Regions from separate parts of the Lysinibacillus sp. NPDC094403 genome, predicted to be linked through region 1. Evidence: predicted binding sites of a transcription regulator. Region 1 holds the regulator's gene; each other region holds the start of a gene.

Evidence for each region. Region 1 encodes Rex, which represses fermentation and respiration genes when NADH is low (regulators of the CRP and FNR family bind a similar motif). Its sites were predicted from a motif close to TTGTGAAATATTTCACAA; they were not measured.
Region 2: the regulator Rex is predicted to act here: its motif matches at 6,061-6,078, upstream of yeiL (transcriptional regulator YeiL).
Region 3: the regulator Rex is predicted to act here: its motif matches at 3,447-3,464, upstream of ACQKMV_RS14775 (anion permease).

What each region holds. Positions count from the first base shown of each region.
Region 1 covers NZ_JBNNTL010000026.1:21,486-29,696, reverse strand. Annotated here, with positions in the region: gene ACQKMV_RS22335 (CPBP family intramembrane glutamic endopeptidase) at 1-430, shown strand, start outside; gene tatC (twin-arginine translocase subunit TatC) at 522-1,343, opposite strand; gene ACQKMV_RS22325 (twin-arginine translocase TatA/TatE family subunit) at 1,362-1,547, opposite strand; gene ACQKMV_RS22320 (redox-sensing transcriptional repressor Rex) at 1,699-2,334, opposite strand; gene ACQKMV_RS22315 (ATP-binding cassette domain-containing protein) at 2,560-4,503, shown strand; gene tsaD (tRNA (adenosine(37)-N6)-threonylcarbamoyltransferase complex transferase subunit TsaD) at 5,065-6,081, opposite strand; gene rimI (ribosomal protein S18-alanine N-acetyltransferase) at 6,081-6,533, opposite strand; gene tsaB (tRNA (adenosine(37)-N6)-threonylcarbamoyltransferase complex dimerization subunit type 1 TsaB) at 6,526-7,233, opposite strand; gene tsaE (tRNA (adenosine(37)-N6)-threonylcarbamoyltransferase complex ATPase subunit type 1 TsaE) at 7,230-7,679, opposite strand; gene ACQKMV_RS22290 (hypothetical protein) at 7,977-8,211, opposite strand, start outside.
Region 2 covers NZ_JBNNTL010000002.1:254,125-262,335, reverse strand. Annotated here, with positions in the region: gene ACQKMV_RS05550 (alpha/beta fold hydrolase) at 1-97, opposite strand, end outside; gene ACQKMV_RS05545 (BTAD domain-containing putative transcriptional regulator) at 263-3,451, opposite strand; gene ACQKMV_RS05540 (diaminopimelate dehydrogenase) at 3,643-4,623, opposite strand; gene ACQKMV_RS05535 (hypothetical protein) at 5,072-5,368, shown strand; gene yeiL (transcriptional regulator YeiL) at 5,375-6,037, opposite strand; gene ACQKMV_RS05525 (MFS transporter) at 6,138-7,289, shown strand; gene ACQKMV_RS05520 (oxalate decarboxylase family bicupin) at 7,339-8,211, opposite strand, start outside.
Region 3 covers NZ_JBNNTL010000009.1:67,727-75,937, forward strand. Annotated here, with positions in the region: gene ACQKMV_RS14770 (ABC-F family ATP-binding cassette domain-containing protein) at 1-1,458, opposite strand, end outside; gene ACQKMV_RS14775 (anion permease) at 1,849-3,270, opposite strand; gene ACQKMV_RS14780 (HD domain-containing protein) at 3,841-4,455, opposite strand; gene ACQKMV_RS14785 (hypothetical protein) at 5,555-5,776, shown strand; gene ACQKMV_RS14790 (formate--tetrahydrofolate ligase) at 5,942-7,621, opposite strand; gene ACQKMV_RS14795 (cold-shock protein) at 7,957-8,157, shown strand.

The DNA.
Region 1 (8,211 bases):
TATTGGCCAAATGATTGGCGCAGCTATCGAAATGGCTATATTCGGTATCCAAGGTGGGTCGCAAAACACAGCTGATATTGTAGCTATTGCAAAAGGTGCTCCTATTGCGATATTAGCAATTGTCGTATTTGGACCAATATTAGAAGAGTTCGTCTTCCGCCGTGTTATTTTTGGATCGCTTGTCCAAACAACTAATTTCTGGGTAGCCGGTATAGTAAGCGCAATATTCTTCGCACTTATTCATTTCGACTTCTCACATATCTTGCTTTATACAATCTGCGGATTGATTTTTGCCTTCTTATATCACAAAACAAAACGTATTTGGACGTCCATTATCGCCCATGTCATGCTGAATGGTTTTGTGACACTTGTACAATTGTATGCAGAACCATTGCAAAAGTTTCTTGAACAACTAGAAAAAATGCAATAAAAATCAGTGGAAGTTTTTCTTCCCACTGATTTTCAGGTAGATATAACGACGAAAAAGCTCGATGCTTCTAATTAGCATCGAGCTTCTATTTTTATTGATTCAATTCTTCGATTTGACGGCGCTGCTGTTCAAGTGCCTCTTCGACCTGGCGTTTTTGCTCAGCTTCTTGTTCTTCCTTCATTCGCATTTCCTCTGATTTTAAGTATTTCTTATAGCCAACACGGGAAATCATAATGCTAATTTCATAAAGCATAAATAACGGTACTGAAACCATTAAGTGTGAAGCTAATTCAGGTGGTGCGATTAGAGCAGCACATACAAATAAACCAAAGTATGAGTACTTACGAATACGAATTAGTAACTCAGGCGATAGAATCCCAATACGTGAAAAGAACAAGACGACGATCGGTAATTGAAAAAGAAAACCAAAAGGTATTGTAAGCTTAAATAAAAACGAAAAATATTCATGTATGCCAATCGTTTGCTGAATTTCTAATTCATTTGATAAATTCATCATAAACTTTATGACGTAAGGGAATAGTAAAAAATATGAAAAAGATAGCCCTGCTAAAAACAATATAAACGAATACGGGATATAGCTTAAGGTTGCTTTTCGTTCCACGTCCCTTAGTCCGGGGCTAATAAATGCCCACAATTGATACATCAATACCGGAGAAGATAGAATAAATGCTATTAAAAAAACGACTTGGATATAAATTGCAAGTGGTGTTACTACATCAAACGCATGAAGCTCTATATTATAATTCGCTCCAGTAGTTTGAAGGTATTTAACAAGCGGTTTCGCAACAAAAAAGCCGCCAGCCATAGCGAGAACAAAGAAAACGGCAACAATAAAAAGCCGTTTTCTTAATTCTTCTATATGCTGAATGACAGTTAGATCTTTTGGATTCATTCCTCAAACATCCTAACTTTACTTATCTAGTTCTTTCTTTTTCTTGTCATCATCATCTTCGTCGGCTAATCCTTTAGTAGCATTTTTGAATTCACGTAATGTTGAACCAAATGCTTTACCAAGCTCCGGTAACTTCTTAGGACCGAAAATTAGTAATGCGACAATTCCGATAATAATGAGGCTCATAGGACCAATACCACCCATTAAAGCCACCTCCTCTTTATATCCATCATTTTAACGCATATTTCGCCATTATGCTAACTAATAATATGTGAAAGTTTTTCGCCACTCTCTCATTTTACTACATACCTCTATTGACAAAAAATGTGAGCTATACTTAAAGTATGTACATTTATCACTCTTCCTGATTACGAATTAAATAAATAAGCGCCTGTAATTCTACCGATAAATCGATTGTTAAAAGTTGCATTTTATCTGGTACAGTAATACGCTCTGGCGTAAAGTTCAAAATTCCTTTTGCGTTCATTACCGCTAATCTATCAGCCATTTTCTGTGCGGAACGTGGTGAAACTGTTAAAATTGCAAGCTCTGCTCCATATTCTGCATACTTTTCTTCCAATAAATCAGGATGAAAAACAGGAATATTGCTAATCATCTTACCTTCCTTCGGGGCCTTTGAATCAAATGCCACAACGATATGAGTATTATGATTTTTTTGAAAATTATATTTTAATAAAGCACTACCTAAATTACCTACACCAATTAACGCTACTTTTGTCGCTTCATGTTGATCGAGCGTTTGACTAAAAAATTTTAAGAGATGCTGCACATCATAGCCGTATCCCTTTTTCCCTAGAGCACCAAAATAAGAAAAATCACGGCGAATAGTTGCAGAATCAATTTTCATCGCTTCACTCAGTTCCTTCGATGAAATGCGCTCCATGCCTTCTTGTGCAAAGTTTTGAATAAATCGATAGTAAAGAGGAAGTCTTTTTGTAGTGGCTTGTGGAATTTTTAATTCTTGTTTCAAACTTTTTCCTCCTTATATGTATCAAATAGCATGATACATACTTAATTAACTATTTACTAAGTTTATAATATTCACTGGAGTATTCCCCTTTAGTTAATGGCGCTTTTACGCACTAACTAAAGGGAAATCGTTTCAATCTTACATGACAGCTTAGCATAAGTAAAGCCTCGACATTGCAAGCGAATCGCTCATCTATTACACTAAGGAAGAATTGAGGTGTCAAGAATGATTGTTTTACAGGTCAATCAACTATATAAATCCTTCCTTGCAGATGAAATTTTAAGTGGCGTAAAATTAGAGGTTCAACATCGTGACCGCGTTGCATTAGTAGGTCGTAACGGTGCTGGTAAGTCCACTTTACTTAAAATAATTGCTGGTCAAATGTCATATGACTCTGGCGATATAATTATTCCTAAAGGTGTACAAATTGGATATTTAGAGCAACATGCTGGATTAAATTCAACATTGTCTATTTGGGATGAAATGATGACAATTTTTGAACCGCTTATTGCACAAGAACAAGCACTACGGTCACTAGAACAACAAATGGCTGATCCCACTGTTTATGAGAATTCTACTTTATATGCAAAAATAATGTCTGAATACGATCATTTACAGCATACTTTTAAGGATGCGGGTGGCTATCAATATGAATCTGATACACGTTCTGTCCTTCATGGCATGCAGTTTTATCCTGAGGATTACCAAAAGCCAATTAGCTCACTATCAGGGGGACAACGAACTCGTTTAGCACTCGCTAAACTTCTTTTAAGTAAACCTGACCTATTAATACTCGATGAACCTACTAACCATTTGGATATTGAAACCCTCTCTTGGTTGGAATCATATTTAAAAGGCTATGAAGGGGCTATTCTAATTGTTTCCCATGACCGCTACTTCTTAGACCAGGTTGTTTCCATTGTCTACGAAGTCTCTCGTCATCGTGTCACAAAATATACAGGCAATTATAGTAACTATTTAGATGAAAAAGCGAAAAATTATGAGCGTGATTTAAAGCTATTTGAACGACAACAAGATGAGAAAGCCAAGCTTGAGGAATTTATTCAAAAAAATATTGCTCGTGCTTCTACTACTAAAATGGCACAAAGTCGTCGTAAAATGCTTGAACGTACAGAATGGATGGATTCCCCTGATGGCGATGAAAAGTCAGCAAGCTTCGGTTTTACAATTGAACGTCAAAGTGGTAATGATGTATTATCTATTGATGACTTAGCGATAGGTTATGGTGATAAGAAAATATCAAGCGGCATCACATTACGTACTTTCCGCGAAGATCGAATTGCATTAGTTGGACCAAATGGTGTTGGTAAATCAACTTTATTAAAAACGATTGTCAAAGATTTGCTACCACTCTCTGGAGAGATTCGCTATGGTACAAATGTTCAAATTGGTTATTATGATCAAGAGCAGGCAAAGTTATCGAGCAATAAAAGTGTTCTAAAAGAGTTATGGGATGAATGGCCATTAATGAATGAAAAAGATATTCGCTCGGTGCTTGGCCGTTTCTTATTCAGTGGAGAAGAAGTAGATAAAACTGTGTCGTCTTTATCTGGTGGAGAAAAAGCTAGACTTGCATTAGCTAAGTTAATGATGCAAAAGGCAAATTTCTTAATTCTCGATGAGCCTACCAATCACTTAGACTTAGATAGTAAAGAGATACTTGAAAACGCACTTATCGATTATCCTGGAACGCTCTTATTTGTATCGCATGACCGATATTTCATCAATCGAATCGCTACTAAAGTAATCGATCTATCTGGAGATGGTTCCTTTGAGTACTTAGGTGACTATGATTATTATCTTGAGAAGAAACAAGAGCTATTAGAAATTGCACAAATGAAGGCTGCCGCTCAACCGCAAGTACAAGCTGATGTACTTGAGAAGATATCTACCTCTAAAATTGATAAAGAGGCTAAAAAACGGGAGCGCCAAATTAGACGCATGCTTGAAGAACTAGAGGGGAAAATGCAACAAGCGAATCTTGAAATAGCTCGATTAGAAGAAGCCCTTTGCGATCCCGAGATTTTCACAGACCACGAAAAAATTACACAGCTTCAAGATGAACTATCAACAGCTAAGGAACAATACGAGTTATTTGAAATGGAATGGCTTGAGCTAAGTGAAGAACTTGAAAATATTATTTTATAACATCCCTCTGGAGTGGAATATAACTTGTAAAGCCATGTGCCTTGTCGCATGGCTTTTTACTTTACTCGCCTTGATTTTTCATATATATTGGTCAAGTGCTATTTTTCGACAAAAAATGCCCACAGCTTTATACACACAATAAATCTAGTAATATCAACATATCAACAGACTTTTCCACATTGTCCACAATTCAAAATTATTTTATCCACATCACTTTGTGCAAAACAGGCTACTATATATTGAATAATCACAAGTTATGCACAAGTTATCAACATTTTGTGCATAAGTACGAATGTTCGATGTTTTAATTGCTCTTTACCTGTGGATAATTTTCCGAAAAATTTGTCAACTTATTAAATCTAATTTTCTTATAAACAATTTTTTCTCAACAATTTTTTCACAAAAGCAAAAAGAGGTATTTTAGAATCAACTCTAAAACACCTCTTTTCTATAATCAATTATGCCTCAGCATAATTGCGTCCGAAATCGGCTTTGTGCTTGCACAAAGAACTCCTTTCCGATTTTGTGACATCCGCCGGAGGCTTTAACTTCTGAAAGAAGTTAAACCCAGGATTTTAACTCCATACCTGGGCGACCGTTCATTGATAAATTACCGCGAATACCTGCTTCAAACATTGGTGTTGCTGCTGCCCCTATCATAGCGGCATTATCTGTACACAACTTTAATGGTGGCACATAAAACGGGATACCTTCTTCTGCAAATACAGAATCAAGTGATGTACGTAAGCCTTTATTTGCCGCTACACCTCCCGCTGCAATAACCTGTTTCACTTTATATTCGCGAGCTGCCCGTAATGTTTTCGCAGTTAACACTTCAACTACACTATCCTGAAATCCTTTGGCAACGGCAGTCGGATAAATTTCTTCACCACGTTGATCCATATTATGTTTGTAATTAATAACCGCTGATTTCAAGCCGCTAAAGCTAAAATCATAAGAATCTTCCTCTAACCACACTCTTGGGAAGGATACAGCCTCATCTCCCTCATGGGCTAACTTATCAATTCGCGGGCCACCTGGATACGGTAAGTCTAAAACACGCGCAACTTTATCATAAGCTTCTCCAGCCGCATCATCTCTCGTCTCACCGATGACTTCAAAAGAGCCATGTTCTTTCATATAAACTAGCTCTGTATGGCCACCCGATACAACAAGTGCTAATAATGGGAATTCCATTGGCTGCACGAGTGCATTGGCATATATGTGTCCTGCTATATGATGTACACCGATAATCGGTAAATTATTGGCAAATGCAAAGGCCTTCGCGGCATTAATCCCAATTAACAATGCACCTACAAGACCAGGACCCTCAGTAACTGCCACAGCATCTAAATCTGCTGGTTTCATATTTGCCTGTGCTAATGCTTCTTCTATGACAACTGTAATTTGCTCAACATGATGACGAGATGCGATTTCAGGTACAACTCCACCAAATCGTTTATGACTTTCTATTTGAGAAGCAACCACATTTGAAACAATTTCAGAGCCATTTCGAATAATCGCTGCTGCAGTTTCATCACAGCTCGATTCTATTGCTAATATAATTCGATTTTCCATTATAAATTCACCCACATGACAAGGGCATCCTCCCCGTTATCTGTATAATAGCCTTTACGTATACCACCGTCTTGGAAATCAAGCTTTCGATAAAGATTTTGAGCAACTGTATTTGTTACTCGTACCTCTAAACTCATGACTTCCATTCTATGCTCTCTAGCAATACACATTGCCTCACGCATTAATCCTTCACCAATTCCGCGACCGCGAGCAGCATCTATAACGGCTACGTTCGTAATTTGCGCTGCGTCTATAACCATCCACATTCCACAAAAGCCGATAATGGTATTATATTCATCTATAGCTAGCACATAATGTGCATACTGATTTTCATGCACTTCATAATAAAAAGAATCTAACGTCCAAGGTACAGGGAATATAGCAAGCTCAATTTCATATACTGCTGGGACATCATCAGATACCATTTTACGATATGTTACATTACTACTCATGTGCCTTCTCCTTTTGTTCCTTCAGCCAATTCGCCTCCGCCTCTGCAATACGTTTGTATTGCGGGACAAAATGATGCACTGCATCCACACTTGGTAGCTCTACTTTCGTTGCTAACCGAACTGTTTCACTTGCTCGTGGTAAATCATTACTAGAAGGTGTGCGTTGCGCATAATCACCTAGCACCTCTACGATTTTATGCCAAAAAACATCTACATCTACTCCAACAAATAAAACCGGTGCCTCTAAAGCCTGCAAACGCTCTAACAAGCCATCAATATGATCGTGATAATCATCAATAATCGCTTCAAGCCCATAACCTTTGTAAACAGCCGTATAGACATTTCCTCTTCGCGCATCAAAAATAGGACAAATAAACCCATCATATAGTGATGCATTTGCAGCCAATGACTTTAAGCTAGATATTCCAACTAAAGGCTTTTTAAGTGTCCATGCTAATGTTTTAGCGAGCGTCACACCTATTCGTACACCGGTATAAGAACCAGGTCCTTCTGATACAGCAATCGCATCCAACTCACTTGGTTGTAAGCCAGCCTTTGCTAGCACTTCTTCAATGGCTGGCATAGCACCTGCTGAATGCGTTAATTTTATATTTTGTACAATCTCTGCGATCACTTTCCCATCCCTTATTACAGCAATAGAAAGTGGTGCATTCGCTGTTTCAATCCCTAACCAAATCATTTCATTAGCTCCTCACATAATGCCTCATATCGCTTGCCAAGAGGTGTTAATACAAATCGTCGTTGATTTTCTCCGATTCGGTAAATCTCTATTCCAAGACGCTCCTGTGGTAAATCCTGTTCAATCAAATGAGCCCACTCTACAACTGACACCGCATCACCATAAAATAGTTCGTCCCATCCAAGATCCTCATCGCTTTCTGCTAAACGATAAACATCTAAATGATTAAATGGTAAACGCCCCTCATATTGCTTTACAATCGTAAATGTCGGGCTATTGACCGTTCTCGTCACACCAAGTCCCTTCGCTAATGCTTTCGTAAATGTCGTCTTACCTGCGCCCAAATCACCCTCTAATGTAATTGTATCTTGGGCTTCTAGTAAACTTGCTAGCTTCAACGCAAAATGTTCAGTATCATCAAGTGAATTCATTATTTTTTCATACATCATCTCTTTTTCCTCTCCTAGCTCCATTACTTCTAGTTTACCGAAACAAGCGTAAATGTTCAAAACATCCAATGGAATTCAAAAAAAACAATTACACCTTGGCGTAATTGTTTCAGCTTGTCGACAAAATATTAATTACTGTGTATTTAATAAACAAAGGTATTTTCACTCCAAATAGTACTCGTTATGGGGTGAGTCGTAAGTTGAATCTACTAATCAATTGTGCCTTGGCTAAATCACCGTTAGCGTTATTAAACTATGTGCTGAATAAAGATAAAACCATTTATAAAAATGAGCTTATTTTTTATGCCCCTTTATCTCAGTAACCTCTTTATCAACCAATTTATCATCTTTAAATCGTACTATATATGTTTTTGTCATAAGTATTTCATCATTCCAGCGGTATTGATCTTTTTTTACTATGTCTCCTGCTCCTCCTGCAATTTTTACCACTTCCATATATGACATACCTTCTTTTAATTTTTCAAATTCAGCTTCATTCATATTTTTCTGCCAATGGTACGCATTGGAC
Region 2 (8,211 bases), on a different contig from region 1:
TATGATCTGGCGAATATCCATGGAGCATGACGATTGGTGTTCCAGTCCCAATAACTTCATAGTAAATATTCGCCTTACTCACCTTACAAAATGACATAATAGTTCCTCCAAATATTATTATAAAGTGGATTTCCGTTCCGACTGGGCGCTTTTATCGCTGCCGCTTCGCTTTCGCACAGAGCAAAGCTTCCTGGGGGCGTCCAGACTCCACTACAATTCACAAGTTAATATTACAAAAAATGGTTTATACGCCTTATATATACTACCCCATTATTAAATCATAAACAACCATCGTCGATTCCATGGGTGTTGTGTTTAGTTCTCTTTTTAATTGCTGCACACATTTTTCATACCACTTTAATGCAAGGGAGCGGTTTTGTAATTGATAGTAGCTATACATCAATAACCGATAGCCTTCTTCCCATAATGCATCCTCACGAATCATTCTTTCCGCATAAAAAATAGCTTGCTTATAATTTTGTTGTCTCGTTGCATTTTGTGCTAATCTTTCCAGTACTTCAATATACATTGATTGTAGCTTTTCTCGATCCTGTATGAGCCAATCTAACTGCTTCTTTTCAGCATAAAGCACATCCGTATAGCTCGTTTCGGCAAGATGTAGCCATTCGTTTGACAATTGTGGATCGATCTCCACCATCCCTAATTCATAAAAATAGAGAAAGCGTTCGACATCGATTTGCAGGAAATGAATATGTTGCAATTCGTACATATTATTTTTGCGCTGAATGAAAAAGCTTTCTTGACGCGCATTTCTATTTGGCTCAAGAACCTTTAACAACGTATTCAACACAACTTTAAAATCCCGATCTAGTGAATCAACATTCCGCTCTGGCCATAATGCCTGTGCAATCTCTTCCTTTGGCGTAAAGCGGTTACGATGACAATATAAATAGACGAAGAGCTCCTTCGATTTATCGCGCTGCCATTCTTTATCCTCAAGCTTGCGATGCCTTCTTATTAAATCTAGACTTCCTAAAAAATTCACCTGCACTTCCTCATGCGGATAAACGATATTGTCCTCAACTTGAAAATAGCTGCGCATCGTCAAAATAGCAGCATTTTCTCCATCACACTTTCTACTAAATTGTAATAGCTCATAAAAAATCATCCTATTCGGTGGGCCGAGGATGGTTTTCCTTTGTAAAAAGTAGTCGTAGCCATTTGTGATACATAGCTGTGCAAACTGCTGAAAATAATGATTAAATTGTTGAGGATTATTTTCTTTGAAGGCAATCACAGATTGAAAGAATAGTACATGCATTTCACCATTTTGATCGCCACAGTCGTTGAATAATCGCTGAGCCTTCATTAATAATTGGCGTGCTCGTTCATATTCATGTTGAGAAAGAATGATTTTCACTTCAGCAATTAAAATAAGGGCAGTCATCCAAGCATCTTGTACTTGCTCCGTTTCCTGTAAGCCAAGTGCTACATATTTTTTTGCTGAGATTATATCTCCTTGCGCATGTTTGACAATCGCTAGTCCCATGTATGGCTCGGCCTTCACACGAGAGATATTAATAGTATTCATTAAAGTCAGTGCTTTCTCATAAGCGTTACAGGCCCCATGATAGTCAGGGAAATCTATTAATAGTAAAGCATGTGCTTTGCGAATATAGCCTACAGCCTCAATAAAAACCGATTTTTCACGTAACCCTCTACGAATCCCATGTTGAGCGGCATACCAAGCATCCTTCCCTAAACCTAATAGCGCATAGACAAATGATGCTAACAGCTCACTCTCTCTATGTGTCGCGACAAGCTGTGGCGGTAATTCCAACCGCTGCGTCAGCAATTCATTTGCTTCTAGTAGCTGCCCTGTTCTTAACAATATTCGAACATCGACATTTGCTCTTTGTAGCACTTCCTCTGTCAAAGCAACCTCGTCCGTAAAAATTTGTGCACCTTTCGCCTTCCCTAAATTCACTAAATTTTCAGCATACTGACGTTGCAATTCGACAAGTTCCTCTTCGTTTAGTGGTGTATGATTCGCTAATTCTAAAGCCCTTTTTAAATGCGGCTCTGCTAATGCTGGCTGAATGGTATCAAGATAAATATGTGCTAAACCTGCCTGCGCTTTCGTCATAAAGAGAAAATCATACTTACTTTTAGCGATGTTTGCACAGTTTTCATAGCATTGCCTCGCTTTTTCATAATAAGCACGATAACGGTGACACTCACCTTCGAAGTAATAAAGTTTGTAATATTCTGTTTTTTCACCAACTGTAAATCTATTTATTTTTTCTAATAACCACTCAAATTGCCCAGCACGTATTAGACTTTCAGCATGATTTTGTAATAGCTCACCACAAAAATCCTGATCATTCGTTTTAAAAGCATGATGAAGAACAGCTTGTATATTGTTTTGTTTTACATAATACAATGCTGCTTGTTTATGCAATGCAATATACTGTAAAGCATTTTGTTGCCATTTTAACTCTAAAAAACGACAGAACAAGGCATGAAAACGATATAACCCATCCTTTGTGATGGGTTGAATAAATAAATGCCGCTGTACAAACAGTTTTAACGCCTCTGCTATTTCTGTACCATAAAATTGAGTAATAAACTCCTCTGAGAAAGTGGGGAAAATCGCCAGCTTTAATAATGCCTCTTGCTCGAATGTAGACATCTTAAGATAAACTTCCTCCGATAAATAGGTGAAAAGATCATTAGTAGAGATATTTAGCCAATGAGTTAATGTCTCATTGTTCCATTGCTCCGCTAATAAAGAGATGCTAATTGCCCAACCTTCTGTAATTTCCAAAACCTTAGATATTTCATCTTTTGTTAAATGTACAGCTACATAATCCTCGAAAAAGACAGCGATTTCCTCTGATGAAAATGCTAATTCTCCTTCAGAGATAACGAGTAATTTTTTTTGTAGCTTTAATCTTCTCGTAATATCCCAATTCGGCAACGTTCTCGAGGCGATAATAAAGTGCACATTCGGTGGTGCAAACTCAATTATTTTTTCCATCACATAATTAATATGAAAATCATGGGAAACGAGATGATAATCGTCTATGACAATTAAAATCGGTCCTTCAATTTCACATAAACTATTGACAAACAGCTTAAACAAACGATTAAGCTCCTCTATTTTCGGAAAACGAGACAATTGATTCCAAGCATCAAATTCATGGCCGAAGCATGGAACAATTCGTGTGATACTAAAAACTAAATGCCTTAAAAACGGCAATATATTATCATCTTCCTCTGACACACTATACCAAGAAAATTTGCTTGATTGGGCATGTAAAAATTGTGTAAGGATTGTTGTTTTACCATACCCTGCTCCACTATGAATAAGTGTGCAAGAATGGTTTTGGCTTTTTTTTAATGTTTTCATTAATGTTGCTCTACTAATACAATGATTGGACGGACTCGGTGGAATACATTTTGATTGGATAATAATGTCTGTAGTCATGTGGTGATAACCTCCCCATTCAACTGGTTATGTAAGGTTACAACTTCATAAAAAATATAAAAATCTTTTAAATAATTAAATTATTGACAGTTTACCATATACTTTATGTTAATTTACAGAATTGAATCGTAATAAAATAAAAATCCCGATTATCAAATAATATGATAATCGGGTAGTTAGATAGTTTAATATTATAAAAGTTCTTTACGTAATTCAGCAGCTGATTTTGGTGATAACAGACCGAATGGGATATCGAATACTGTTTTTGCACCTTTGTCTCCAGCTTGGTTTAAGCGATGTGCTGCACGAGCAAATGCTACTAGAACACTAGACGTGAAGTTTGGATTACTTTCAAGCTTTAATGAGAATTCAAGAATTTGTTTTTCACTAGCGCCGCTTTCACCGCTGCGAATAACGAATCCACCGTGTGGCATACCTGTGTGGTTTGCTTTAAATTCCTCTTCAGAAATAAAGTTTACTGTAGTATCATACTCATCAAAATAGTTTGGCATCGTCACGATTTCTTGCTCAACTTTTGCTGCATCTGTACCTTCCTCAAGAACAACCCAACATTCACGTGCATGTTTTTCACGCGTTGTCAGCTCAGGATTTTCACCGTTGCGAACACGGTCTACAGCCTCTTTAATAGGTAATGTGTATTGTACAGCATTTTTAACACCCTCAATACGACGTATAGCATCTGAGTGACCTTGACTTAAACCGTCTCCCCAGAAAGTATAAGTTGTGCCTACTGGTAGAACTGACTCCCCGAGTAAACGATTTAATGAAAATAAACCTGGATCCCAGCCAACTGAAATGACTGATACTTTACCAGATTTTTGTGCCGCTGCATCTACAGCCTCGAAAAACTCAGGGATTTTCGCATGTGTATCAAAGCTATCAATTGTATTAAACCATTGTGCAAAGTGTGGTCCTTGCTCTGGTAAATCTGTTGCTGAGCCACCACATAAAATCATCACATCAATGTCATTTTGGAATTTTTCAGCATCATCCACTAAATATACGCTTGCATTACTTGCAATGTTTACAGTTGAAGGATCGCGACGTGTGAATACCGCTACTAATTCCATATCTGGATTTTGTGAAATTGCATACTCTACACCGCGCCCTAAATTTCCATAACCTACAATACCTACTCGAATTGCACTCATTAAAAATTCCTCCTCACGATTACGTGACAATGTGAAGTCCTTCACGTTAAATCTACTACTATAATACGTTGTGTTGGGAAAATTCACAATAGTTTGAGTAAGTGTTTTTCTCTTGGAATTATACAAATTTTCTATGATTTCTATTCGTTAATGGCATGAATACGGTTACATTTTACTACTCTATCTTTCAGCGGGTGTACAAACAACTGCTGAAATAGAGGAACGCAGTCTAAAAACACCACGTCCTGCGGCAATTCATCTGTTGCTGACGCTTCGCTTTCGCACAAAAAACATTTGCAGGCCAAAGCACAAAGCCGATTCCGGACGCAATTATGCCGAGGCATAATTGATTCACTAACTTTTAAGTTTTCGTTAAAGCCTTGTAAATGAATACTTTTCCGATTGCATGTCTTGTACAATAAAACTAACGACAAAGGGGGCATGTTGAATGAAAGGTAATTGTTATTCACCTAGCACAACATTAGAACAAGGAGAATTACTTGCTCGTCCATTCCAAAATGCACAAAAATCTGCTGAAGCTCGTAAAAACATTGAAGCTAAGGCAAAGCACAAAAGATTTTTACCCGATAAACACCAACGTATAGGGGTTATACCTTTTGGCGTTATAGAAGAAACCCTAAATATTTCCGCACAAAACCAAAGTGTCCATGAGATTAACTTCTATCATAGCGGCAAAGAGATTGCACGCTGGTTAGTTAAAAAAAGTGAATACAATAAGCTGTAGTATTCCTTACAGTATCTCCTGTGCCAATTCGGAAAGACGCTTTTCATCCATAATGTGATAGCCTTTCTTTCTCTTCTCTAAAATTTTTTCTTCGCAAAATTGTGCAAGTACATATAATAAATGTCGATAAGAAACCCCTAAATATTCACAGATTTCCGTATGTTTTTCTTTATAGATTCCTTGATCTGACGATAATTGGATAAATGCAGCAAGTCGATTTTCAAGTGGATATGCTTGATTCTGAGTATATTTTGACGTTATTTTGGTCGCCTTTTCCCCTAAAAACACACAAAGTTTACGTAAAAATAGTACATCCGTGAGTAACTTTTCTTTGCAAGACTGTGTAATCGAAAAACAAATCGTCTCAGTTACTGTCTGAACTCCCTTCGTATATCTCGCCTCATTAAGCAACTCAATTTCACCCATAAAACGCGGCGCCTCTGGGTATTCGATAAGCGAGACCTTTCCGTTTTTATGCGTCATATATATTTTCGCTTTTCCTTCAATCATGTAGTATAACGTATCTGGAAATGATCCTTCTTGAAAAATCCATTCCCCTTTGTCAAACTTACATACTTCCAGAAATGGATCAATATCAAAAGAAAAAAAATCATCAATTGGATATTTATTAAGATAGTATGAACGTTCCTCAGCTGTCAGTATATGCATTTTTTACTCTCCCCTTTAAAAAAATGTGAGATATCTCACATTATTGTATCGATGAACGTGCTATTATTCAACATAGTTAAATTGGAGGTACGTAAAATTTATGAACAATCAACGATGGCTTTCTCAAAATTTCTTTGCATTTTTCTTTACATGGGGTATTTTTTTACCTTATTGGACAGGGTGGCTAGTAGATGCCAAACATCTTACTGTTTCACAGGCTAGCGTCATAATGGGCTGCGGTCTTTTAGCACGAGCAACTTCAAATCTATTTTTCTTCCCGACGCTTGCAAAATATGTGCATAATAAACGACTCACTACTATTCTAGCAATAGGTGCCCTGATCACAGCTTTACTTTACATACCAAGCACAAGCTTTATCTCGCTTCTTATCGTAACTCTTTTATTTAGCGTATTTTATCCAGCTTTGCTCCCTGCCGTTGAAAGTAGTGCAGCAACACTCGTACAGCATGGAAATGTACACTATGGTAAAAGCCGTTCCTTTGGTTCCGTTGGCTTTGTTATTGCAGTATTAATCATTAGTATGCTGACAGGTGCATTTGGCAATGACATTATCTTTTGGAGTATGGTGGTCGGCCTGATTGGTATGCTGTTAATGCAACAAATGGCTACACCAAAAGAGTTACTCGTTGTACCGACGAAAGAACAACGTGCAAAATCATTGTCGATGAAAACATTATGGACAATTAAAGGCTTCCCTATTGTTTTATTAATAGTTATCCTATTGCAAGGCGCACATGCTTCTTATTACAGCTATGGCTATATATATTTAGGTGATTTACATGTTGATCCATTCTATATGGGGATGATTATAAACATCGCCGTTATTTGCGAAATTTTATATTTTATGAAGGCTGATACACTATTTAAAAAATGGCGCTCGTCTTCTTTATTACTTTTAGCAGCAAGTGGTTCTTCACTACGTTGGCTTCTCATTTACCTATTCCCGAATGTCTGGGTATTTATCGCTTCTCAAACATTGCATGCATTATCTTTTGCTCTCGCGCATTTCGCTTTTATCAGCTATTTAACAAAAACATTGCCGAAGGAGCAAATTCCGAATGCACAAGGCATTTACTCCGCATTAGCAATGGGATTAAGTACAGCTATCCTTACATTTTTAGGCGGCTATTTATACGAGATTTCACCTGGACTATCATTTGCAGCAATGCTTATTTGTACTGTTCCGGCAATCGGTATTCTGCTTGCTACTAGAAATAAATATCAATATTAAAATAAGCAGGTGAGAAAAATCTCATCTGCTTTTCTATATGTTCATATGTTCACCTTGGATAATAAGAAAATCCAGGATATTTTACAACCGGCCACTTTTCCTTTCTTAATACATTAAGAAGTTCAGGACCAATATTTAAATTGCTTTGTACTAACTCAGATGGAGTAAGAGCCATCCATTGATTTAATGAAACATCCTGAAATCTATCACTTTTAAACATTTCAAGGAACCATAATGTATCAGGACCGGTATTCTCAATGTAGTGACCACTTGCAAACGGCACGTATCCAACATCTCCTGCGCGATAATCGAATGTTCTAGCCACGCCATTAGCAGCAAACACTGTCATACGTCCTTTTCCTTGAAGGTAATATTGCCATTCGTCATTATTCGGATGCCAATGCAGCTCTCTCATTGCACCAGATTTAATCTCGACAAGTGCTGCTGCTATATTTTTAGAAATAGGGAAATTAGTGGAATCTACAATTCTGACACTGCCACCAGGTGTTTTAATAGGAGTTTGGGCAAGTAGACTATGTTTGAATGTTTGAGGAACTGTACCGTATGGGGATTGTACTTTTTGTGTATCTAATGGTCCTGGAACCTTATCTTGATAAATATAGACCTGTTCTTTCGGGGTATGTTTAAAAGCGCTCATTGGAACACCAAAATTAGAGGACAGTACATCTTTAGGAGTATGGGCAAACCAATCAGATATTGAAAATGTACTAAGATCTGAGAAATGCCCATCGTCAAACACCAGTAAAAATTCACAGCCATCTTCAAGACCCTGTATGGAATGCGGAATTCCTGGTGGGAAATACCATAAATCCCCTGGACCTACATCGGCAATAAAGTTACGCCCATTTTGATCGACCGCTGTAATGCGTGCATGACCAAAAAGCATATACGACCATTCTGC
Region 3 (8,211 bases), on a different contig from region 1:
ATGCTCAATGAAATCCTCTAGCACACCTAATGTTTCAATATCCAAATCATTTGTAGGCTCATCTAGTAACAGTACGTTTGGTTGCTCCATTAATAATCGTAATAAATGTAGACGTTTACGTTCGCCACCCGATAATTTACCGATAGGTGTACCGTGTGCATGAAGCGGGAATAAGAAACGCTCCAACATTTGAGCAGCCGAATAGCGTACACCCTCTGCATCTGTTATATCATTTGAAGCTTCTCGGATATATTCAATCATGCGTTCATTTTCATTCATTTTTGGTAGCGTTTGTTTGAAATGCGCTAACTTCACTGTCGAACCAACAAGAATTTCACCAGCATCAGGTGTAAGCTCACCTGCTAGCATGTTCAATAATGTTGATTTTCCTACACCATTAGCTCCGATAATACCAATACGATCACCCTGCTGTAGTAAAAATGAAAAGTGATCAAGGATTTTTTGTTGGCCAAAAGACTTTGAAATATTTTCAGCCTCTAAAACCTTCCGACCAAGACGAGTTGTTGCTAGGCCAATTTCAAGAGAAACATCCTCAGATTTACGCTCCAAGTTATCCTCTAATTGTTCGAAACGCTGGATACGTGCCTTTTGCTTCGTAGAACGCGCTTTCGCTCCACGACGAATCCATTTTAATTCTGAGCGATAACGGTTGCGGTCTTTTTGTGCAGAAGCTGCTTTCATTTCCTCACGAATAGCACGTGATTCTAAATAATCCCCATAATTCCCAGTATGTCGGTATAATGTTTGGTCAGCTAGCTCGTAAATATGAGTAGATAGCTCATCTAAGAAATAACGATCATGGGTAATAAATATTACCGCTCCCTTTAATCGTAACACCATTTCCTGTAGCCACTCCGTTGACTGAACATCCAAATGGTTGGTAGGCTCGTCCAATAAATAAAGATCTGCCGGCTCTATTAATACTTTAGCTAAAGCAACGCGCTTTTGCTGACCGCCTGAAAGTGTTAAAACTTCTTTATCAAACATTTCAATTCCAAGCTTCGTAAGCGCAGTTTTAGCAAGTGCATTGACATCCCATGCCTGCTCCTCATCCATACGATGCTGCAAACTAAATAACGTTTTTTGTAAACTTTCTGAAGTCGGGTTTAACGCAAGTGCAGCAACAGTTTCCTCATACTCACGATTAAGTTTTAAAATAGGTGAATCCCCAGCAAACACTGCCTGTAACACAGTTTCTCCGCTTTCAAAAGTAGGCTCCTGAGGTAAATAAGCAGTGCGGTATTTATTTGGGCGATCAACATTCATTGAGTCCGCTTCGATTTCACCAGCTAAAATAGAAAGCAATGTGGATTTACCAGTACCATTAATACCAATTAGTCCAGCTCGCTCCCCCTCATAAATCGTAAATTCAATATTTTGAAAGAGCGTTTTATCGCCCACTGTTTTCGTTAAATTTTGTACTATTAAATGACTCATTACACTTGTCCATCTCTTTCATTAGGTGTTGTTTAGTGTCCATACTACTTTTTATATGTAGTTTATTATTGATATCCATTTTTATCATAACACCAAATGACAGGTAAACAAAGGACAACAAACTCTTCTTAGCTATCTAAAAAATGCCTCCCCCATTTAACAGCAAAATGAAGAAGAGCGAGGGTATGTAAAGAACTTCTAAAAAATCTCAAAAAAAGAGGCAGAGACAAAAGTGTTTCAGCCAACAAAAATACCGAACTATCCAATGAAGTGCTCATGAAGTGTTTCGGAATAGTTCGGTTTTTCTATTTATCGTGTTTTGTTAATTTAGTGATCGGCTTTTTGAAGGAATCATTTAGTTATGTCCCAGCCTCACAGAAGCTATTTATTTCACCAATAACCTAGAAGCTTCCACCATAATCCTCCTACTACAACAAAGATCAGGATGGTAACAACGGAAACAACAAATCCGACTGTCCACCATTTTTTTTGATCAATATAACCTGCACCAAAGAATACCGGTGCTGGACCAGAACCATAATGAGTAGTGGCGCCAAATAAATTACTAAATGCTGCTAATAATATAGCTGCTAGCATTGCTGGTGCTCCTGCTTGCAACATTACAGATAAAAATGCTGCGTACATCGCACTAATATGGGCAGTGGAACTCGCAAAGAAATAATGAGAATAGAAATAGACTAATGCTAATATTAAAACAGCCCATATCCAACTATACCCAGATACAAGTCCACCAACTTCATTACTAAACCATGGAATCAGCCCTAGTTTGTTCATAAAAGATGCCATCATAAATAGTGTTGCAAACCAAACTAGTGTATCCCATGCTCCTTCTTCCTTTTTAATATCTGCCCATGTTAACACATCTAACAATAACAGCAATGAAAGACCTATAAGAGCTGCTGTAGTGGCACTAATTCCTAAGTAGTCTCCACCAATCCATAACGACAACACAACAACAAATACTACGATCATTCGTTTCTCAGAACTTTTCAGTGGACCAAATTCATCCAGTTTCTTTTTAGCGATAGCTGCTGCCTCAGGTGTTTCCTTAATTTCAGGCGGATAGATTTTATAAATAACATAAGGAACAACGATTAAAGCTGTTAATCCTGGGACAATCATTGCCATTGCCCAACCGAACCAGGTAATAGATACGCCAGCTGTATCACTTGCTAGCTTTACAATTAAAGGATTCGCTGCCATGGCTGTCATAAACATTGCAGACGTTATTAAATTCCCTTGAAAGCCTACCTTCAAAAGAAAGGCACCCATCTTACGCTCTGTACCGTCTTCTGGTTTAGATCCGAAAGTATGAGATAATGACTGGATGATTGGGAAAATAACACCACCCGCACGAGCTGTATTACTAGGAATAGCTGGCGCTAATATTAGGTCACTCGCTAGTAAAGAGTAAGACAGACTCAAAGTTTTTTTCCCAAAAAGACGAACAAATACATAAGCAATTCGTTCCCCTAGTCCCGTTTTAATAAATCCACGAGAAATAAAGAAGGCAATAACAATTAGCCAAATCGTTGAATTGCCAAAACCGCTTAATGTCTCTTCAATGGTTAATGTATTAGTAATGGCAATCATAGCCATAGCAATAATGGATACAGCTCCCATTGGCAACGGTTTCGTTATAAATCCTATAATTGTCGCAACAAATATAGCGAACAGATGCCATGCTTTTTCATCTACTCCTGAGGGTGCTGGACAAAACCAGATAGCCACTCCAACAGCAAGGGTAATGAAGAAAGGAATCCACTTAACTGCGCTTTTTGCTTCTTTCATGATGTAAATACTCCTTTGACGGTTACCCCATTGTATTTTGAAAGGAAATTCTCCCACAATCTAATATAAAGCTAAATCAAGATCCCCATTGTCAAAAAAACATAAGTTATTATATATGCTTTATGTAATGGATGAAAAGGGTTTTCACTCATTTCTAAGAAAAAAAATGACCTCGATTCTGAAATATTTCCCTTTTTGTTAATTTTATTGGTAATAAGATACTTTTTATTTAAAATTAGCATGTGCAATTCCATTGAAAAAATACACCTATCGTTTAAATTAGCTTATATGTGAGAATCAATCCTCCACATTTCAGACAGCAAAACATCAACTTCGAAAGATTCGATCGCTGGATACATTGAAATTAGAAACGATTAACATGTCACAGTAATGGAACGATTGCAAACTCATATCCTGAACAAGGGGCAGCCGAAAAAATTGAAGTAAAAAATAAACTTACATGTTTTTTATTCATTCTCCTTCCGAAGTAAATTAATCAGCAATATTCAAACATTAAAATCCGTTGTCTATTGAAAAAGACAACGGATTATTTTTTAGTAACGTGAGTAATTACTCACCTATTTCATTTTGTAATTGCTCTAAAAACTGTACCATAAATTGATGACGTTCATTAGCCATTTGCTTGCCCTTCTCTGTAATCATTAAATCCTTCAGCAATAATAGCTTCTCATAAAAATGGGTAACTGAGGATGTATTTTTACTACGATACTCCTCCTCTGTCATATCCTTACGTGCATCCTCTTCCTTATCATAAAGCTTTCGACCCTTAGCCCCACCATAGGCAAATGTGCGTGCAATACCGATTGCTCCAATCGCATCTAAGCGATCCGCATCTCGTACTATTTTTGCTTCAATAGAAGTTGCTTCTAGCTCATTGCCACCATTATACGATACTTGTGCAATACAATCTCGGATATGTTGCTTTTTTACTTCACTTAAAGGTAGCTCGGCAATTAGCTTATTTTCTTGCTCTTTGCTATCGGTATACTTTTTATCACTTACATCATGCAAAAGCACAGCAATTTTCACGACTTCTGCATCCGCTTCCGGCTCTGTATGTAATATCGTTAACGCATTTTGATAAACACGTTCAATGTGTTGAAAATCATGACTAGCATCAAACTGCTCATAAATTCCCCGTACTTTGTCCATTAAATTGTTCATTTTCTTTGTTCAGTCCCTTCATACTTTATTATACTGTATAGCATAGAACAGTTGGTAATTAAGTAACCTCTAGGCTTATAAAAAAATTAACTTGAAAAGTCGTTTTCAATTGACAAATTTTTCAGAATATTGTAAGATAAATGTACAGAACAGCTGACTTTGTTCTGTAAGCTCACTATTTCAGTGGTGTACAAGAACTATGTTTTGACAGACAGATTTAACAACTTCAGCGGGCTTACAATTGAATAATGTGTTGAAAGATGACGTGCGTATAGTGAAAACCAATCATCTAAGAAAACAAATAAAAGTGAACACTTTCCCTTAGAAATTCTTTGTTTTAACCCGCATAGTGAATGTACATGATGAAAAAAGTGAACAAACAGTTAGACTGTTTTGAAGGCTTTGAGCATATGTCGCCAAGTGTGTGATTTTATTATCATTAATAGATGTTACCTTCTTCTATTCATGATCTTGAATATGTGTGAACGTAACTCCTCCCATTAATGGCAAATAGTATACCAATTACTTGCCAACATTTGCGAAAAGTCAAATCATCTAAGTCTTGCTAACAAAAATAGATAAATCTTTTTTAGGCAACAATTTTTCCGAATTTCATTTAAGCCGTAAATGAAGTATTAAGTTATGAAGGAAGTAGGAACGATAGTTATGTTATGTAATACCAACCCGCTGAAGAAAAAGTAAAAGCTGCCCATCTTATTTTTTGTAGATGATGGCAGCTTTTATTATTTTTTCTTCAATTGACATTTTAAAGACATATATCTCCTTATCTCAATTTTCCCTGCTACTTGTTATTCCCTATTTCCCTTCTAAGACATTCTTAAGGGAAAAAATTGTTTTGAACACGGGAGATAATATGCACATTGGGGAAACACCGTGAAATTACATATATTGATGGTAATAGTCGATAGCAGTTTATGATAACCCATATAGGAACAAAAAGTTTGTAATACGAACCCGCAGAAGAACCAATAAAGCTCCCATCATACTTATTGTAGATAAAATCAGCTTTTATTAATTTATTAAAGTATCAGCATACTAAAATCAGACAACTCATACATTCTAGTAAGAGAGGATGATTATGTTGAAAAGCTTGTTAGAAAATGTAAACCTGTTAGAAAACATATATCAAATTTCTATAGCATTCCTTCTCTTATGTTCAATTTTTTCTGTGAGACTTATAAAAAAATTAAAGCGTGAAAGAAAACTTACTTTTTTTGAAAAAATAATGAATATAATCATTCGAATTGCAATTTTTTTATGGTTAGTTAGTTTTCTCCTTATTGAATATGGGGGATATTAATTTTCTTCCCCCTTTTTCACAAAGACTATTATGCCTTGACATAATTCAGTGACATCCGCATGAAGCTTAACTTCTGGACATCCTCACAAAGAAGTTAAAAAGCTGCCCTTTATAACTTAAAGGAGCAGCTTTTACATTTACATATTCTTTTGTATTTCTTTCAATCTAGAACAACCCTACCGCATGTCCTTCATTATCAACATTCATACGCAAAGCGGCAGGTGCTTTTGGTAAACCTGGCATTGTCATAATATCCCCAGTTAAGCAAACTAGGAAGCCTGCACCAAGCTTAGGAATGACTTCGCGAATGGTAATTGTAAAGCCTTCAGGACGTCCTAAAAGACTTGGTTGGTCGGATAAGGAGTATTGTGTTTTCGCCATACAAATCGGCAGAGAATCCCAGCCAAATTTTTCGATTTGAGCAATTTGTTTTTTCGCTTGGTCGGTAAATTGCACATCTTTCCCACCATAAACTTTTTGCACAATTGTACGCACTTTTTCCTCAATAGATTCTGTTACATCATATAGAGGTGAGAAATTGTTTTCTTTATCAAGAACAGCTAGCACTTGTTCAGCTAAGGCTAGACCACCTTTTCCGCCTTCCTCCCAGACATTCGTACGAGCAATGCGTACATGCTTTTCTTGACACCAATTTAATACAGCAGCAAGTTCTGCCTCTGTATCTGTAATAAAGCGATTAAGTGCGATAATCGGCTCTACACCAAATGTACGAATAGTCTCTACATGCTTCTCTAGGTTTGCAATTCCTTGTAAAAGTGCCTCTACATTTTCACCAACTAATTCTGTTTTTGCTACGCCACCATGCATTTTTAATGCACGAATAGTAGCCACAATGACAACGGCACTTGGTTTAAAGCCTGCTTTACGTGCTTTAATGTTCATGAATTTTTCTGCACCTAAATCAGAACCGAAGCCCGCTTCTGTCACAACGATATCGGCTAGCTTACGTGCTGTTTGTGTCGCCATAATTGAGTTACAGCCGTGTGCGATGTTGGCAAATGGCCCACCGTGAATAATGGCAGGTGTTCCCTCAAGTGTTTGCACTAAGTTTGGTTTGAAGGCATCTTTTAATAATAATGTTAATGCCCCTTCCACTTGAAGATCACGCACGAATACGGGCTCACGATTAAATGTATAACCGATTACGATACTTGCTAAACGTTCACGTAAATCTTCAATACTTGTAGCTAAACAGAAAACTGCCATAATTTCTGATGCAACAGTAATATCAAAGCCATCCTCACGTGGCATTCCTTGAACAGGACCACCGAGGCCCACAACAACTTTACGAAGGGCGCGATCATTTAAATCCATAACACGCTTCCAGATAATACGGCGAGGGTCAATATTTAATACATTTCCTTGGTGGATATGATTATCGATAAAGGCTGATAATGCATTATTCGCAGTCGTAATCGCGTGAAGGTCACCCGTGAAATGCAAGTTAATATCCTCCATCGGTACAACCTGTGCATATCCACCACCTGTTGCGCCACCTTTAACACCCATTACAGGGCCGAGTGATGGCTCACGTAAAGCAACAGCAACATTTTTCTTCAATTGATGAAGTGCATCTGCAAGTCCAACCGTAACAGTTGATTTCCCTTCACCTGCTGGAGTTGGACTAATGGCTGTAACTAATACAACCTTTGCATCCTCACCATGTGCTGTTATTTTTAATGGATCAATTTTTGCTTTGTAGCGACCATATTGCTCAAGTGCATCCTCTGGAATACCTGCAGCTTTCGCTATTTCTGTAATAGGCTTCATAACCGCTTTATTTGCGATTTCTAAATCTGTTAATGGTTGATTTGTCGTTGTCATTTGGCATCCTACTTTCTTTGTCGATCAATTATGCCGGCATAATTGCGTCCGGAATCGGCTTTGTGCTAGCACAAAGAATTCCTTTCCGATTCTGTGACATCCGCCGGAGGCCTTAACTTCTTTCAGCAGAAATTTGCTGAAAGAAGTTAATTCCATTATAGACTTTATTGTGAAAGAAATCATGTTAGTTATACAAGCATTTCGACAATCAATTGACAACTTTGCTCATTTCATGTATGTTCTTAATGAAAATGCATTTTTTCACATTTTCTTAATTATGTCACAACTTAATTGATTTTTAGTTCTATATTCAAGCGCATTGGAGGCGAATGCTTATGCAACAGGGAATCGTAAAGTGGTTCAATAATGAAAAAGGATATGGCTTTATTGAATGTGATGATGGAGAAGATGTATTTGTACATTTTACGGGCATCCAAGAGGAAGGCTTCCGTACACTTGAAGAAGGTCAAAAGGTATCATTTGATGTGGTGGAAGGCAATCGAGGACCCCAGGCGTCAAATGTTGTGAAATTATAAGTGCAAAGGAGCTGTTCGTTGGATGAACGGCTCCTTTTTTTAAATGTTCATATT